Sporichthya brevicatena: one gene and its partner. The protein of the gene in region 2 interacts with the protein of the main gene of each other region in a pairwise test. Links are inferred from orthologs where the notes say so. Each region holds a gene or a part of one and is shown on either strand. Other genes may lie near its edges.

What was found. Proteins that work in one complex are often made in the same cells at the same time.
Region 1: the proteins of ABD401_RS20060 (region 2) and hemL interact in binary tests that used the Escherichia coli proteins (3 or more experiments, as listed by UniProt). The link is inferred for Sporichthya brevicatena from one-to-one orthologs.

What each region holds. Positions count from the first base shown.
Region 1 is NZ_BAAAHE010000020.1:130,578-137,928, reverse strand. What follows is about bases 2,621-5,499. They hold hemL (glutamate-1-semialdehyde 2,1-aminomutase), read right to left. Parts: upstream 4,782-5,499; coding sequence 3,459-4,781; downstream 2,621-3,458. Other genes in these bases: ABD401_RS13340 (Hsp20/alpha crystallin family protein), read right to left, coding at 4,908-5,363; ABD401_RS13350 (histidine phosphatase family protein), read right to left, coding at 2,812-3,462; ABD401_RS13355 (cytochrome c biogenesis CcdA family protein), read right to left, coding at 2,621-2,812. In the rest of the region: c-type cytochrome biogenesis protein CcsB, read right to left, coding at 1-379; cytochrome c biogenesis protein ResB, read right to left, coding at 376-2,028; more of ABD401_RS13355, read right to left, coding at 2,033-2,620; ABD401_RS13335 (hypothetical protein), read right to left, coding at 5,558-6,268; ABD401_RS13330 (hypothetical protein), read left to right, coding at 6,545-7,330; ABD401_RS13325 (MFS transporter), read left to right, coding at 7,337-7,351. UniProt on the Escherichia coli protein: Aminomutase that catalyzes the transfer of the amine group on carbon 2 of glutamate 1-semialdehyde to the adjacent carbon 1 to form 5-aminolevulinate.
Region 2 is NZ_BAAAHE010000044.1:19,731-27,079, forward strand. What follows is about bases 2,397-5,273. They hold ABD401_RS20060 (FadR/GntR family transcriptional regulator), read left to right. Parts: upstream 2,397-3,403; coding sequence 3,404-4,144; downstream 4,145-5,273. Other genes in these bases: ABD401_RS20055 (aspartate aminotransferase family protein), read right to left, coding at 2,397-3,286; ABD401_RS20065 (cache domain-containing protein), read left to right, coding at 4,201-4,968; ABD401_RS20070 (propionyl-CoA synthetase), read right to left, coding at 4,990-5,273. Outside these bases: ABD401_RS20045 (ABC transporter substrate-binding protein), read right to left, coding at 1-950; ABD401_RS20050 (ABC transporter ATP-binding protein), read right to left, coding at 984-2,012; more of ABD401_RS20055, read right to left, coding at 2,012-2,396; more of ABD401_RS20070, read right to left, coding at 5,274-6,870; ABD401_RS20075 (AMP-dependent synthetase/ligase), read left to right, coding at 7,002-7,349. UniProt on the Escherichia coli protein: Transcriptional activator of the glcDEFGB operon which is associated with glycolate utilization, and encodes malate synthase G and the genes needed for glycolate oxidase activity. Also negatively regulates the transcription of its own gene.

The DNA.
Region 1 (7,351 bases), on a different replicon or contig from region 2:
TGAGCGCGAGGTAGACGCCCATCGTGGCGAGGGCCGAGGTCGTGGAGAACTCGTACATGTTCCCCCACGGCACCCGCTCGACGGCGAGTCCGCGGCAGGTCATGCCGACGAGGTGGAGCAGGAACGCCAGGGTCGCGAGCGAGAGACCGACGCGGCCGAAGGTCTCCGCGCGGTCCCGGGCCGGCGGCTGCGTCTCCGCACCGGCGGCGGGCGCCCCGGCGCCGACGAGCGCACGTTCCTCGACGGTCGCCCCGGTGAAGCGACGGCTCCCGAACGCCCACTCGGCCGCCAGCGCCAGCATCGCCAGCGCATAGACGGCCATGGCGGCGTAGACCAGCCGGTCGCTGGTCTCGGCCAGGCTCTCGTGAACCACGGTCACTCCCTCGCAGCTGCTGGATCGGCAGGTCCAGCGGGTTTCTCAGCACTGTCGACGGCAGCGCTGTCGTCGGCGGCACTGCCGGTGGAGTCCGCGGCCAGCGCGGCGCGGACCCGTTCGACGTCGGCGGCCAGGTCCGGCCCCTCGGAGCGGGCCAGCGCGGCTACCTCGACCACGGTACGTCCTGCCTCGTCGCGCCTCGCACGCACCCAGACCCGACGTGGGCGAACGAACAGCGAGGCCAGCAGCCCGGCGAGGGCGAGCGCGCCGCCGGCGAGCGCCGGCGCGCGGCCCGGGTCCTCGGCGATCTGCAGCACGACCCACTCGCGGTAGCCCTCGAACGTGATGCTCCCCAGCCCGCCGGGGACCTTCATCGTGTCCCCGACGGCGAGCGACTGGGTGAACGGCGGCGCGTCCTCGCGGGAGTTCGTCCGCACCTGCTCCATGTCGGTCGTGTCGAGGCGGTAGACCGACTGCGGGACGCCGTCGTCGAGGCCGAGGTCGCCGGACCAGACGTTGAGCACCAGCCGCGGCAACCGCGGCGCGGGGAACGTGGAGAACGGCCCGAGGTCGAGGTCGAACGCGGCCGTCGGGAGGAAGAAGCCCTGGAAGCCGAGCTGGGTCGGCGCCGCGTCGGGGACCTTCACGACCCCGCGCGAGGACAGCCCGACGGGGTCGACGGGCAGGAACGGGACAGCGCCGGAGAAGACGAGGTCGCCCTGGCCGTCCCGCACGGTGACGACCGGCGCGTACCCGTGCGGGCCGAGGAAGACCTTCGATCCGCCGAGCTTGAGCGGGTGGTTGACGCGAATGCTCTCCGCCCGCGGGGCGGCACCCGGCTCGTCGCGGATGCTGACGCGCGCCTCGAACTCGCGGGCCGCGCCGCGCTGACTGCCGGTCTCCTCGTAGCGGGCGCTGAAGTCCTCGAGCGTGATCGCGAACGGCGGCAGGTCGTCGACGTCGAACCGCCCGCCGGTGCGCAGGTTGTCGTACTGCGTGACGGTGTTCGCGAAACCCTCACCCTCGACGACCAGCGCGCTGCCGCGCATGCCGTACAGATGCCCGACGGCGATCCCGACCAGCACCACGACCAGGGAGAGGTGGAAGACGAGGTTGCCGGTGTCGCGCAGGTAGCCGCGTTCGGCGGAGACCGAGTTCTCGTAGGCCTGGACGCGGAACCGACCGCGGCGCAGGGCGGCGGTGGCCTTCTCCAGGGCGACGTCGGGCTCGTCGTCGACGACGATCTCGGCGTGCTCGGGCAGCCGGTTCAGGTTGCGCGGCGTCGCCGGCGGACGTGCGCGCACGGCCTTGAGGTAGACCTTCGACCGCGGCACCAGGCAGCCGATGAGCGAGATCATCAGCAGGATGTAGACCGCGGAGAACCACGGCGAGGAGAACACCTCGAACAGCGAGAGCTTGTCGTACCACTTCGACAGTTCGGGGTGCCGGTTGCGGAAGTCCGCGACCGCGACCGGGTCGACGCCCTTCTGCGGGACCAGCGAACCCGGGATCGCCGCCACGGCGAGCAGGAACAGCAGCAGCAGCGCGGTGCGCATGCTCGTCAGCTGCCGCCACGCCCAGCGGGCCATCCCGATCGGGCCCAGGGGCGGCGGAACCGGCGCGGCGTCGACGTCGGAGTCGGTGACGGTCATCGGCTCAGATCGCCGTCTCGAAGTTCGACGTCCAGATCCGCATCTGGATCGACATCTCCGTCCACGCGCCGGTGACGAGCAGGACGCCGAGCAGGCAGAGCATCGCCCCGCCGATCCGCGTGACCAGCAGGTGATGCGCCTTCACCCACTCGACGGTGCCGAGCAACCGGCGCAGACCGAGCGCGATCCCGATGAACGGCAGCCCCAGACCGAGGCAGTAGACGAACGTGAGCAGCGCCCCGCGCTCCTCGCTGGCCGAGGAGAACGCGAGCGCCTGCACCGCACCGAGCGTCGGGCCGATGCACGGGGCCCAGCCGATGCCGAACAGCACGCCGAGCATCGGCGCGGCCAGCAGTCCGGCCGACGGCGCGTGGCGCAGCAGGCGGTACTCGCGCTGCAGGAACGGCAGGAAGCCGAGGAAGCCGAGTCCGAGCAGGATCGTCAGCACGCCGAGGACGCGGTTGATCGTCGACTCGTGCTCCACCAGCTCCGCGCCGAAGTAGCCGAACAGCGCGCCGAAGGAGACGAACACCGCGGTGAAGCCGAGGACGAACAGCGTCGTGCCGAGCAGGACCCGGCCGCGCTTGGCCTCGGCGAGGTCGGTGCCGGTCAGGCCGGTGACGTAGGCGAGGTAGCCCGGGACCAGCGGCAGGACGCACGGCGAGGCGAACGCGACCAGGCCGGCGAGGAGCGCGACCGGGATCGCGAGCAGCAGCGACCCGTCGGTGACCGTTCCCGAGAACGAGTCACCGGACGCTGCGAGCCAGACCTCGGCAGTACGCATCACGCGCCTGCGCTGAAACCCTTGCCCGGCTTGATCGGCACGAGGTCGGCCGCCGGCTCGGAGTAGGAGAGCCCGCGGATCTTCTCGCCCTCGTAGCGGATCGACGTCACGCTCGCGAGCCCGCACTGCCGCTTGCGCGGGTCGTGCCAGAGGCGGTTGCCCTCGATGCGCTGGCGCGCGATCCAGATCGGCAGCTGGTGGCTGACGCAGACGATCTCGTGGCCGGGCGCGAGGTCCCGCGCGGCCGCGGCGGCGTCGAGCATCCGCTGCGCGACCTTCACGTAGGGCTCACCCCACGACGGCCGGAACGGGTTCCACAGCTTCGGCCAGTGCGTCGGACGACGCAGCGAGCCGTCACCCACGCCGAAGGTCTTGCCCTCGAAGTAGTTCGCGGTCTCGATCAGCCGCTCGTCGATGTGGATCGGCAGGTCGAACGCCGCGGCGACCGGTGCGGCCGTCTCCTGCGCGCGCTCGAGCGGCGAGCTCACGACCGCCGCAATGTCCTTGCCGGCAAAGGATTCCGCGACCCGCTCGGCCATCTTGCGGCCGAGCTCGGAGAGGTGGAAGTCCGGCAGCCGCCCGTAGAGGACGCCCTCGGGGTTGTGGACCTCCCCGTGGCGGACGAGGTGGACGATCGTGTGCGTGCTCATGCCGGTGCGACCTCCGCGGCGGCCCGCGCGGCGTGCGGCAGCGCGTCGAGGATGCGGTTGACGGCCTCGTCGTCGTGGGCCGCGGACAGGAACCACGCCTCGAACGCCGACGGCGGCAGGTACACGCCGCGGTCGAGCATCGCGTGGAAGAACGCGTTGAACGCCGGGACGTTCTGCGCGCGGGCGTCGTCGTAGTTGCGCACCGGTGCGTCGATGAAGAAGACCGAGAACATCGTCCCGGCGAACTGCACGCGGTGCGGGACACCCGCCGCGGACAGGGCGTCGGACGCCGCGGACGCGACGGCCTCCCCGGCCTTGGTCAGGTGCTCGTAGACCTCGGGGGTGCAGCCACGCAGCGTCGCGAGCCCGGCGGCGACGGCGACGGGATTCCCCGACAGTGTCCCGGCCTGGTAGACCGGCCCGGCCGGCGCGAGGTGGCCCATGACGTCGGCGCGACCACCGAACGCCGCGGCGGGGAAGCCGCCGCCCATGACCTTGCCGAAGGTGAACAGGTCGGCGTCCACGCCCTCGAGGCCCCACCAGCCGGCGGGCCCGGCGCGGAAGCCGGTCATGACCTCGTCGGAGATCAGCAGTGCGCCGTGCGCCTGGCACAGCCGCTTGAGGCCGGCGGTGAAGCCCGGTACGGGCGGGACGACGCCCATGTTCCCCGGCGCGGCCTCGGTGATGACGGCGGCGATCTGACCCTCGTTCGCGGCGAACGCACCGGCGACCTCGTCGAGGTCGTTGTAGGGCAGCACGATCGTGTCGCCGGTCTGAGCCCCCGTCACTCCGGGGGTGTCGGGCAGCGCGAACGTCGCGAGGCCGGAGCCGGCCGCGGCGAGCAGCGCGTCGACGTGACCGTGGTAGCAGCCGGCGAACTTGATGACCTTCGGGCGGCCGGTGAACCCGCGCGCGAGGCGGACCGCCGACATCGTCGCCTCGGTGCCGGAGGACACGAGCCGGACCTGCTCGACCGGCGCCACCCGCGCGACGATCTCCTCCGCGAGCAGCACCTCACCCTCGGTGGGCGCACCGAACGAGGTGCCCGTCGTGGCCGCGGCCTGAACCGCGGCGAGGACGTCGGGGTGCGCGTGACCCAGGATCAGCGGGCCCCAGGAGCAGATCAGGTCGACGTAGTCCCGACCGTCCGCGTCGACCAGGTACGGCCCGCGGCCCGCGGCCATGAACCGGGGCGTCCCGCCGACCGCGCCGAACGCGCGCACCGGCGAGTTCACGCCGCCCGGAATCACCGCGCGGGCGCGCTCGAACAGCGCGGCGGACGCGGGCGCAGCGGCGGGGTACTCCTTCGGGGCACTCACCCCGGCATCGTTTCAGACGTCCCTTGGTGCCCCGACCCCGCAGCCGCGCAGGTAACCGAGGCCACACACGCGCGCGTCCGACGAGGTGGCCGCAGCAGCGACCACCGCGTCGGACGCAACGGAGGGTCAGGCCTCGACGGCGGCCGGGGCCGTGCCCGAGACCGGGATCCGGACCGGTTCGGAGCCGGCGTAGACCCCGGCGACCTTCACGGTCAGAACGCCCGCGTCGTAGGACGCGCTGATCGCGTCCTGCCCGATGCGGGCCGGGAGCGCGAAGCTCCGGCGGAAGGTGCCGTAGCGGATCTCGCGGACGGTGCGGCCGTCCTGCTCCTCGGCGCGCTCGTCCCGCCGTTCCCCGGAGACCACCAGGCGGCCGTCGGCCACCTCGACCGTGATGTCCTCGGGCGTCACACCCGGGACCTCCACGCGGACCAGCGCGTCGTCGCCCTCGCGCACGACCTCGGCGGACGGCGACCACGCCGCGTTCGCGCGGGCCGGCGGGACGGCCGGGAAGACGGTGCGGAACGGGGAGAACCACTCCGCGAGCGGATCGCGGCGACGGGAAGCAACCAGGTAACTCATCGAACTCACTCCTCTGCGACCGCCGATGTCCCGGCGGAGGTTCACTGTCTGTACCGCAGAAAACTTGAGCCGAGGCCGCTCTATTCCGGACAGTCGAAACCCCCGATGGAGATGACATCTCCACCGGGGGTTCCGGGGCGGCGCGCCGGGTGCACGGGCGCCGGTGCTGCGAGGTGGGTCAGTGAGCCGCCGGGTCAGAGCGCCTGGCGGAGCGCCGTGGCGCCGGCGGTCGTGAACTTTGCGGCCGGGGCCTTCGCCTTGCCCCCGGGGACGCCGAGGTGGAGCACGACGACCATCGCGCCGTCGCGGCCGACCGCGTAGAGGTGGGTGGTCTTCACGAAGCCCTTCGGCGGGACGGTGAAGACGCCGATGACGGTCATCCCGTCCTCGACCGCGTAGGTGTTGTACCGCTTCCAGGAGGCGCTGCGCTTGCCCTCGCGGTACTGCGGGATGTCGGCGTCGAGCCACTCGGAGTAGCAGCCCTGGATCTGGGTCCGGAGCTTCGAGACCAGCGCCGCGGCGGCGGCCTCGTTGTCGGCGATCGTCACGAACTCCTCGGCCGCGACGTTCTTCTTCCCGCGGTAGGTGCGGTAACGCGTCTCGGCGGCCGGCAGGACGTCGTGCCCGAGGCAGAACTTCGGGTTGCGGGGCGTGCCCGTGTAGACGCCGCTGGCCTTCCACTTGCCGTACCGGCTGCCCTGCGGGAGCTGCGAGGTCTTCAGGAACGAGGGCAGGCGCGAGACGCCCACGCCGATCTCCTGCTTCTCCGACGGCGCCGGAGCCGCGACGTCGGTCGCGGCGGCCGGGACACCGAGACCGGCCACGAGTCCACCGAACGCGGTGCCGGCAGCGCAGAGCGCGAGCGCGGCGGTCGCGATCCGGCCTCGGATTCGCAGCGTCGTCATCTGTGTCTCACTCCTGGCGGTGGTGCGGCGGTCTGTCACGACCCGAATGCGGGGTCAGACGCATCGTGCGCCGGTCCCGGTTGCCCCTGTGCGCCGTTCGTGAACACCTGCTCGGCAAAATCGGCGGACGGTGACGGTGCGGATACCGCGCGTCGAACACCCAAGTCGGGACGATACGCCAGCAGCCCGCCCGGGCCGGGCATATCGGACGGCACCTTTTCCTCACCGTCAGGGTCGGTCGATCGGACCATCTCGCCACCTCACTACCGTGGCCGGATGCGCACCCTGATCGGCCTGCTCTCCGTGCTCACCGGGTCCTTCCTGGCGATCATCGGCCTGCTGGGCGCCATGGGGTCGGCGCTGACCCTCAAACTGCTCCCCGGCCGTGGGGTCGAGGAGATCGCCAAGCTCCCCGAGCGGGCCGCCCGGTCGGCGAAGTCGAAGTACGGGGCGCCGCGGGTCGTCGTCCGCGGGACCGTCGCCGCCGGCCCCGACGGGCCCTACCGCGCGCCGTTGTCGGAGTCGGAGTGCGTCTGGTTCCTCGCGACGCAGACGGTGTCCGTCAACGGCCGCCGCGCGACCGTGGACCGCTACGCCCCCGCCCCCTTCGCCCTGCAGGACGCCGCCGGCAACCGCGTCCTGATCGGCCCCGAGTGCCCGGCGCTGGAGCAGATCGCCCCCTCGTTCCGGGAGACCCGCGCCGCGTCGCACCCGTGGTTCGACGAGAGCCCCAAGCTGGCCGGGAGCGCCGCCGGGGAGGCCGCTCCGAAGATCGACGTCTTCGAGTTCGTCCTCACCGAGGGGTCAGACCTGCTCGCCGCCGGCGACCTCACGCAGACCGCGGACGGCACCCCCGCCCTCGCCGGCGAGGTCACGCTCTCGGCCGGCGGTGACGCGGCGGCCTCCGGCGACCCGGCCCGTCGCCGCCTCCCGCGCGACGTCGCCATGGCGGTCGCCGGGATCGCGCTGTGCGTGATGGGCGCGGTCATCCTGTCCTACGTCGACGAGGACGACTTCGCGCCCGACCGCAACGTCCGACCCGGCTTCGTCACCCCGCAGTAGCCCGCGATGCCGACCCTGGCC
Region 2 (7,349 bases):
TACATGCAGTTGGGGTTCTTCGCCTTGGACGAGAGCATCCAGGTGTCGGACCAGCCGGTCGAACCCTCCTTGGGCAGGATCGCCTTGATCGGCGCCTTGTCGGCCTTCAGGACGTTGGCGATGACCTGCCACGTCGTGCCGGCGACCGAGTTACCCTTGGCGAAGGCGTCGATCTCCTTGGTGTAGTCCGACCAGTACTCACCGATGATGCCGCGCTGCTTCTTGAGCAGGTCGACGGCGGCGGTGAACTGCTTGTCGTCGAGCTCGTAGACGTTGGTGATGCCGAGGTCGGGCTGCGTCGCCTTCAGGTACAGCGCGGCGTCCGCGATGTAGATCGGGCTGTCGTAGGCCGTGATCTTGCCCTTGTACGGCGAGCTGGTGTCCCAGACGACGCTCCAGCTGTCGGGCGCCGGCTTCACCTTCTCGGTGTTGAACATGAGCAGGTTCGCACCGCGGCCGTGCGGGATGCCGTAGTTGACGCCGTCGACGGTGTTGTGCGGCTTGTTCTTGAGGCCGTCGAAGATGTCCTTGTAGTTCGGGATCAGGTCGGTGTTGACCGGGGCGACGTCGCCGGCCCCGATCAGGCGCAGCGAGGCGTCGCCGGAGGCGGAGACACCGTCGTACTTGCCGCTCTTCATCAGCGTGACCATCTCGTCGGACGTGTTGCCCAACGTCACGTTGACCTTGCACCCGGTCTTCTTCTCGAAGTCGGACACCCAGTCGACCTTGGGGTCGGTGGAGCCGTCCTCGACGTAGCCGGCCCAGGCGACCAGGTTCAGCTGGCCCTCGCCCGCCCCGAGCGACGTGGCCATGCCTTCCGTGCCGCTGCCCGTGGTGGCGCCGGCGCCCGGCGTCGCCTGCGCGACGTCGTCGTCGTCATCTCCACCGCAGCCGGCGAGTACCAGGGCCAGGGTCGCGACCCCCGCCAACGCCGTTCGGCGATAACGCATCCGCATTGTGTGTCCTTCCAAGGGGTGGGGGTGTCAGCCGGGAAGCAGCCGGTTGTGCTGCTCCCCCCAGATGAGGCGCACCGGCCGGTCCCGGGCGGCCAGCGCGTCGGTGGACTTCGTTGCGAGGTTCTGCTCGGTGACCACCAGCTCGTCGCCGGCGTCGAGGGTCACGGTGTAACGGGTCTCCGCCCCCAGGTACGACACGTCGGTGACGACCCCGGTGGCGCTGCATTCCCCGTCACCGGCGCTCGGACCGTCGATGTCGACGAGGCGGATCTTCTCCGGGCGCACGGTGAAGGTGCCTTCGCGCCCGATGATCTTGCGGGCCGACTCCGGCCCGAGGAGGTTCGACGTGCCGACGAACCCGGCGACGAAGGCGTCCGCCGGGTTCTCGTAGAGCTCGGCCGGCGGCGCCACCTGGACGATCCGGCCCTCGTTGAACACCGCGATCCGGTCACTCATCGACAGGGCCTCGGCCTGGTCGTGGGTGACGAAGATGAACGTGATGCCCACCTCGGCCTGAATGGCCTTCAGTTCCTTCTGCATCTGCTCGCGGAGCTTGAGGTCCAGCGCACCGAGCGGCTCGTCCAGGAGCAGCACCCGGGGGCGTTTCACCAGCGCGCGGGCGAGGGCCACGCGCTGGCGCTGACCGCCCGACAACTGCGTCGGCCGGCGCTTCTCGTAGCCGTCCAGGCGCACCATCGCGAGGGCCTCGGACGCGCGCCGGCGGCGCTCCGCCTTCGGCACCTTCTCGACCATGAGGCCGTAGGCGACGTTGTCCCCGACCGACATGTGCGGGAACAGCGCGTAGTCCTGGAAGACGGTGTTGACGTCCCGCTGGTAGGGCGGCCGGCCGGTGACGTCCTCGCCGTGCAGGAGCACCCGGCCCCGGGTCGGTTCGACCAGGCCGGCGACGATCCGCAGGCAGGTCGTCTTGCCGGACCCCGACGGGCCCAGCATCGAGAAGAACTCACCCTCCTCGACCTCGAGGTCCACGCCGGTGAGCACCTCGACGTCGCCGTAGCGCTTGCCGAGTCCTTCGAGCCGGACCGCCACTCCCATCAGCCGCGTGTCTTTCGCAGGGCGGTGGCGAAGGCGTCGACCGCGCGGTCCACCTCGGCCTCGGAGACGATCAACGGTGGCATGAAGCGGACGATGTTCCCGTAACTGCCGGCCCCCATGAGGATCAGTCCGCCCTCCTCCAGACAGGAGCGCAGGACCGCGCTCACCCGCGTTGCGTCGGGCCGGCCGGTCGCCGGGTCGACGACTTCGACCGCCACCATCAGCCCGAGGCCACGGACCTCGGCGACCCCGGGGTCGTCGGCCGCGGCCTTCTCCAGTCCGGCGCGCAGCTGCTGTCCCCGCGCCTCCACGTGGCCGAGGAAGCCGGGCTCGGTGAGGACGTCGATCGTGGCGAGCGCCGCCGCACACCCGACGGGGTTGCCGCCGTAGGTCCCCCCGTGGGACCCACGCGGCCAGCGGCTCATGACCTCGGCCGAGGCGCCGATCGCCGAGATCGGGAAGCCGGAAGCGATGCCTTTGGCCATCAGCAGGATGTCGGGGCGGACCCCGGAGTGCTCGACGGCGAACATGCGGCCGGTGCGGGCGAAGCCGGTCTGGATCTCGTCGGCGACGAAGAGGATGCCGTGCTCCCGGCAGATCTCCTCGATCCCCCGGAGGAAGCGCGGCGGGGCCGCGTAGTAGCCGCCCTCGCCGAGGACGGGCTCGATCACGATCGCGGCGGTCTCCGCCGGCGCGGTCTGACTGACCAGCAGATGCCGCAGCGCGGCCAGGCAGTGGTCGGTGGCCGCCTCGATGTCGCCGCCGAACTTGAGGGCCGTCGGGAACGGCGCGACGAAGATGCCGGCGGGCAGCGGCTGGTAGCCCGCCCGGTAGCCGGCCTTGGAGGTGGTCATCGCCATCGCCAGCATCGAGCGGCCGTGGAAGCTGCCCTCGAAGACGATGACGTTCTGGCGCCCGGTCGCCTGCCGGGCCAGCTTCACCCCGCCCTCGGTCGCCTCGGCGCCGGAGTTGGCGAGGAAGAAGACCTCGATCGGGTCCGGGGTGATCTCGGCCAGCCGGTCCGCCAAGGGATTCAACAGGTTGTGGCGGTAGACGTTCGCCTGGGCGTGGAGAAACCGCCCCGCCTGCTCGGCGATGGCCGCGACCACCTTCGGGTGGCAGTGGCCGGTGCTGGTGACGGCGATGCCGCTGGAGAAGTCGAGGTACTGCGTGCCGTCCCGGGTGGTCACCACAGCGCCGGAGCCGGAGACCACCTCGAGGTCCGTCACGGAGAACCACACGTCCGACAGGTGCGAGGTCAGACCCGAGGTCATAGGCGCTCCCTGGTGGTCGAGACTCTTGTGCGGACCGGCCGGAATGAGAGATAACCTATGAGTTCAGATGTTTAAGGTCAACGATTGATGGACCTTTCTCCCGATGGGGCGGACGCGATGCATCGGTGGGCACCGGACGCCCGGGCCGCTGTGTTCGCGCCGCTGGACACCCTCAGCCGGACCGAGCTCGTCGCCGGCCGCCTGGCCGACGCCATCGTGCTCGGCCTGCTCGCCGACGAGGAGCAGCTGCCGAGCGAGGCCGACCTCGCGGCCCAGCTCGCGGTCTCCACCGTCACCGTGCGCGAGGCCCTCACCGTGCTGCGCGAGCGCGGCCTGGTCGAGACGCGTCGGGGACGGGGCGGCGGCAGTTTCGTCAAGGCACCGGCCGACCCGACCGCGGCCGAACTGCGCGAACGGCTTGCGCGGATCTCGTTGATCGAGCTGCGCGACCTGTTCGACCACTACGCGGCCGTCGGCGGCACCGCGGGCCGGCTCGCAGCTGAGCGTGCCTCAGCTGAGGACATCGAGCGGTTGGAACGCGCGGCCGACCAGCTGGCGGCCGCGACCGACCCCGGCGCGCGCCGGCGCGCGGAGGGCTACTTCCACCTCGAGATCGCGGCGGCGGCTCAGTCCGCCCGCCTGGCGCGCGAGGAGCTCGCGCTGCAGAGCGAGCTCGGGGCCCTGCTCTGGGCGCCCTTCGAGGGCGAGGCCGTGCAACGGCGCGCGGCCGCCCAGCACCGCGAGATTCTCGCCGCCATCGCCGACGGCGACGGGGCGTCAGCTCGCGACCTGGTCGAGGCGCACGTGCGCGCGGCGGCGGAAAGAGTGACCGAACTGCGACTGAATTTGCTGACCTGATCGAAATAGGGGCGTAGTACGTTGGGCGCCCCAACCGGGCAATCACGGGGGCTGCCGTGGCGCTGCACCAGATGATCGAGAGCTCCGAGTCGGTGGGCCAGCACGTCGCGACGGCCGCCGAAGCTGTGTTCGACCTGGTCTCGAATCTGCGCCGCACCACCGAGAGCCTCTTCGCCGAGGCGCACCACGAGGGTCGTCGGGTCGGGGTCGCGGACCTGGCCGCCATCGACGCCATCGCGATCGGCATGCTCGGCGAGGTCGACGGCATCATTCCCGGCGCGGGTTTCATCTCCGCCCCGAACACCCTGAGCGACGCCCCGCGCTGGCTGCAGTGGTGGCAGCAGGGCCGGAACGGCAGCGCGTCGCGCCTGGTCGTCGAGCTCGACCCGAGCCGGGACCGCTTCTACGACTACGTGCCCCTCCCCTGGTTCGCGGTACCCGCCGCGACCGGCCGCCGCCACGTCACCGGCCCCTACGTCGACTACGTGTGCAGCGACGAGTACGCGCTCACCTTCACCGAACCGATCTTCGTCAATGGCACGTTCGTCGGCGTCGCCGGCGCGGACGTCTTCGTCAACCGCTACGAGTCGCTGGTGCTCCCCCCGCTGCGGTCGCTCCCGAGCGCCGCCGCGCTGGTCAACACCCAGGGCCGGGTGATCGTGTCCAACACCGCGCGGCTCGTCACCGGCTCGCTGGTCCGCCGGCTCGACCTCGCCGGGTTCGTCGCCGGCGGCGAGGCGACCAGCCGCCAGCAGGGCCTGACCCTGCAGCGCTGCGGCGACGTCCCGATCGTCCTGCTCGTCGGGGACCGCCTCGTCGCCTGACTGGCGCTCAGGGCTGTCCGGTCACGACTCCTTGGTCAGGATCGGACGGAGCTTGTCGAGCACGCTCGCGTCCTCGATCGTCGAGGGCACCGGCTCGTCACGGCCGTCGGCGATCCCGCGCATGGTGCGGCGCAGGATCTTCCCGGACCGGGTCTTCGGCAGCGCCGGGACGATGTCGGCGCGCTTGAACGCCGCGACCGCGCCGATCTCGTTGCGCACCGCGGCGACCAGTTCGGCGGAGAGCGCCTCGGGGTCGACGTCCACGCCGGCCTTGAGCACGACGAACCCGCGCGGGACCTGGCCCTTGAGCGAGTCGTGGACGCCGATCACCGCACACTCGGCCACGGCCGGGTGGGCGGCGAGCACGGCCTCCATCGAGCCGGTCGAGAGCCGGTGCCCGGCGACGTTGATGACGTCGTCCGTCCGCCCGAGCACGTAGAGGTAGCCGTCCTCGTCGACGTACCCGCCGTCGCCGGAGAGGTAGTAGCCGTCGTAGGCCGACAGGTAGCTCGCGACGAAGCGGTCGTCGTCGTTCCACAGCGTCGGCAGCGCACCCGGCGGCAGCGGGAGCTTGATGCAGATGGCGCCCTCGGTGTTCGGGCCGACCCGGTTGCCCTCGGGATCGAGGACCTGGACGTCCCAGCCGGGCACCGGCACCGACGGCGATCCCGCCTTGATCGGCATCGGCTCCAGGCCGCGGAGGTTGGCGCAGATCGGCCAGCCGGTCTCGGTCTGCCACCAGTGGTCGATCACCGGGACGCCGGACTTCTCCGTCGCCCAGTGGTAGGTGTCGGGGTCGAGCCGCTCCCCCGCGAGGAACAGCGCACGCAGCTTGGAGATGTCGTACTGCTCCAGCAGCTTCGCGTCCGGGTCCTCCTTCTTGATCGCGCGGAAGACCGTCGGCGCGGTGAACAGCGTGACCGCGCCGTGCTCGGCGATGACCCGCCAGAACGCGCCCGCGTCCGGGGTGCCCACCGGCTTGCCCTCGTAGAGGATCGTCGTCGCGCCGAGCAGCAGCGGGGCGTAGACGATGTAGGAGTGGCCGACGACCCAGCCGACGTCGGACGCGGTCCACCACACCTCGCCCGGCTCGAGGCCGAAGACGTTGCGGATCGACCACAGCAGCGCGACGGCGTGACCGCCGTTGTCGCGGACGATGCCCTTCGGCTTCCCGGTCGTCCCGGACGTGTAGAGGATGTAGAGCGGGTCGTTCGCACCGACCGGGACGCACTCGACCGGCTCGGCGGAGGCCATCGCCTCGGTCCAGTCGACGTCGTCCGGGCCCATCTCGGCCCGCGCCTGCTCCCGCTGGAGGACGACGCACCTGTCCGGCTTGTGGTCGGCGATCTCGATCGCCGCGGCGATCATGGGCTTGTACTCGACGACACGCGTCGGCTCCAGCCCGCAGGAGGCGGCGACGACGACCTTGGGCTGGGCGTCGTCGATCCGGGCCGCGAGCTCACGCGGGGCGAAGCCGCCGAACACCACCGAGTGGACCGCCCCGATCCGCGCGCAGGCGAGCATCGCGACCACGGCCTCGGGGACCATCGGCATGTAGATGACGACCCGGTCGCCCTTCTCCACGCCGAGGCTGCGAAGCACCCCGCCGAAGCGGGCGACCTGGTCACGCAACTCGGCGTAGGTGAAGCGCGCCTGACGGCCGGTCATCGGGCTGTCGTAGATCAGCGCGGTCTGATCGCCCCGACCGCCGTCCACGTGCCGGTCCAACGCGTTGTGACAGGTGTTCAGCTCTCCGTCAGGGAACCAGCGCACGAACGGGGCCCGACTGTCGTCGAGCACCGTCGTCGGCGCCCGGGTCCAGTCCACGGCCTGTGCGGCCTCGGCCCAGAAGCCGGTCGGGTCTTCGATACTGCGGCGGAACGCGTCGGCGTAGGCACCCATGGGCTCATCCTGTCTTCCACTCGCGGGAACGGCCAGCCCCGCCCCAACCGTTGGAGGGCCTGACAAACCCGGTGCGACCTGGTTGGCTGCCCCGAAGTCCCGGCATGACGACCCTGACGATGGAGAACGGCATGGTTCAGCTCATCCCCAGCAGCGACCGTCCCATTCAGGAGGGCGTGCCCGCGTTGCACGCCGCGACGATCTGCGAGGCGTTTCAGCTGACCGCGGCCGAGCAGGCCGACCGCGTCGCCCTCCGTACCCCCGACGACTCGATCAGCCTGACCTTCGCCGAGTACGCCGACCGGGTGCGCCGGATCGCCGCCGGCCTCGCCGCCCTCGGGGTCGGGCACGGGGACACCGTCGCGCTGATGATGCGCAACCGGCCCGAGATGAATCTCGTCGACATGGCCGCGCTGCACCTGGGCGCGGTGCCGTTCTCGATCTACAACACCTCGTCGCCGGAACAGGTCGAGTACCTG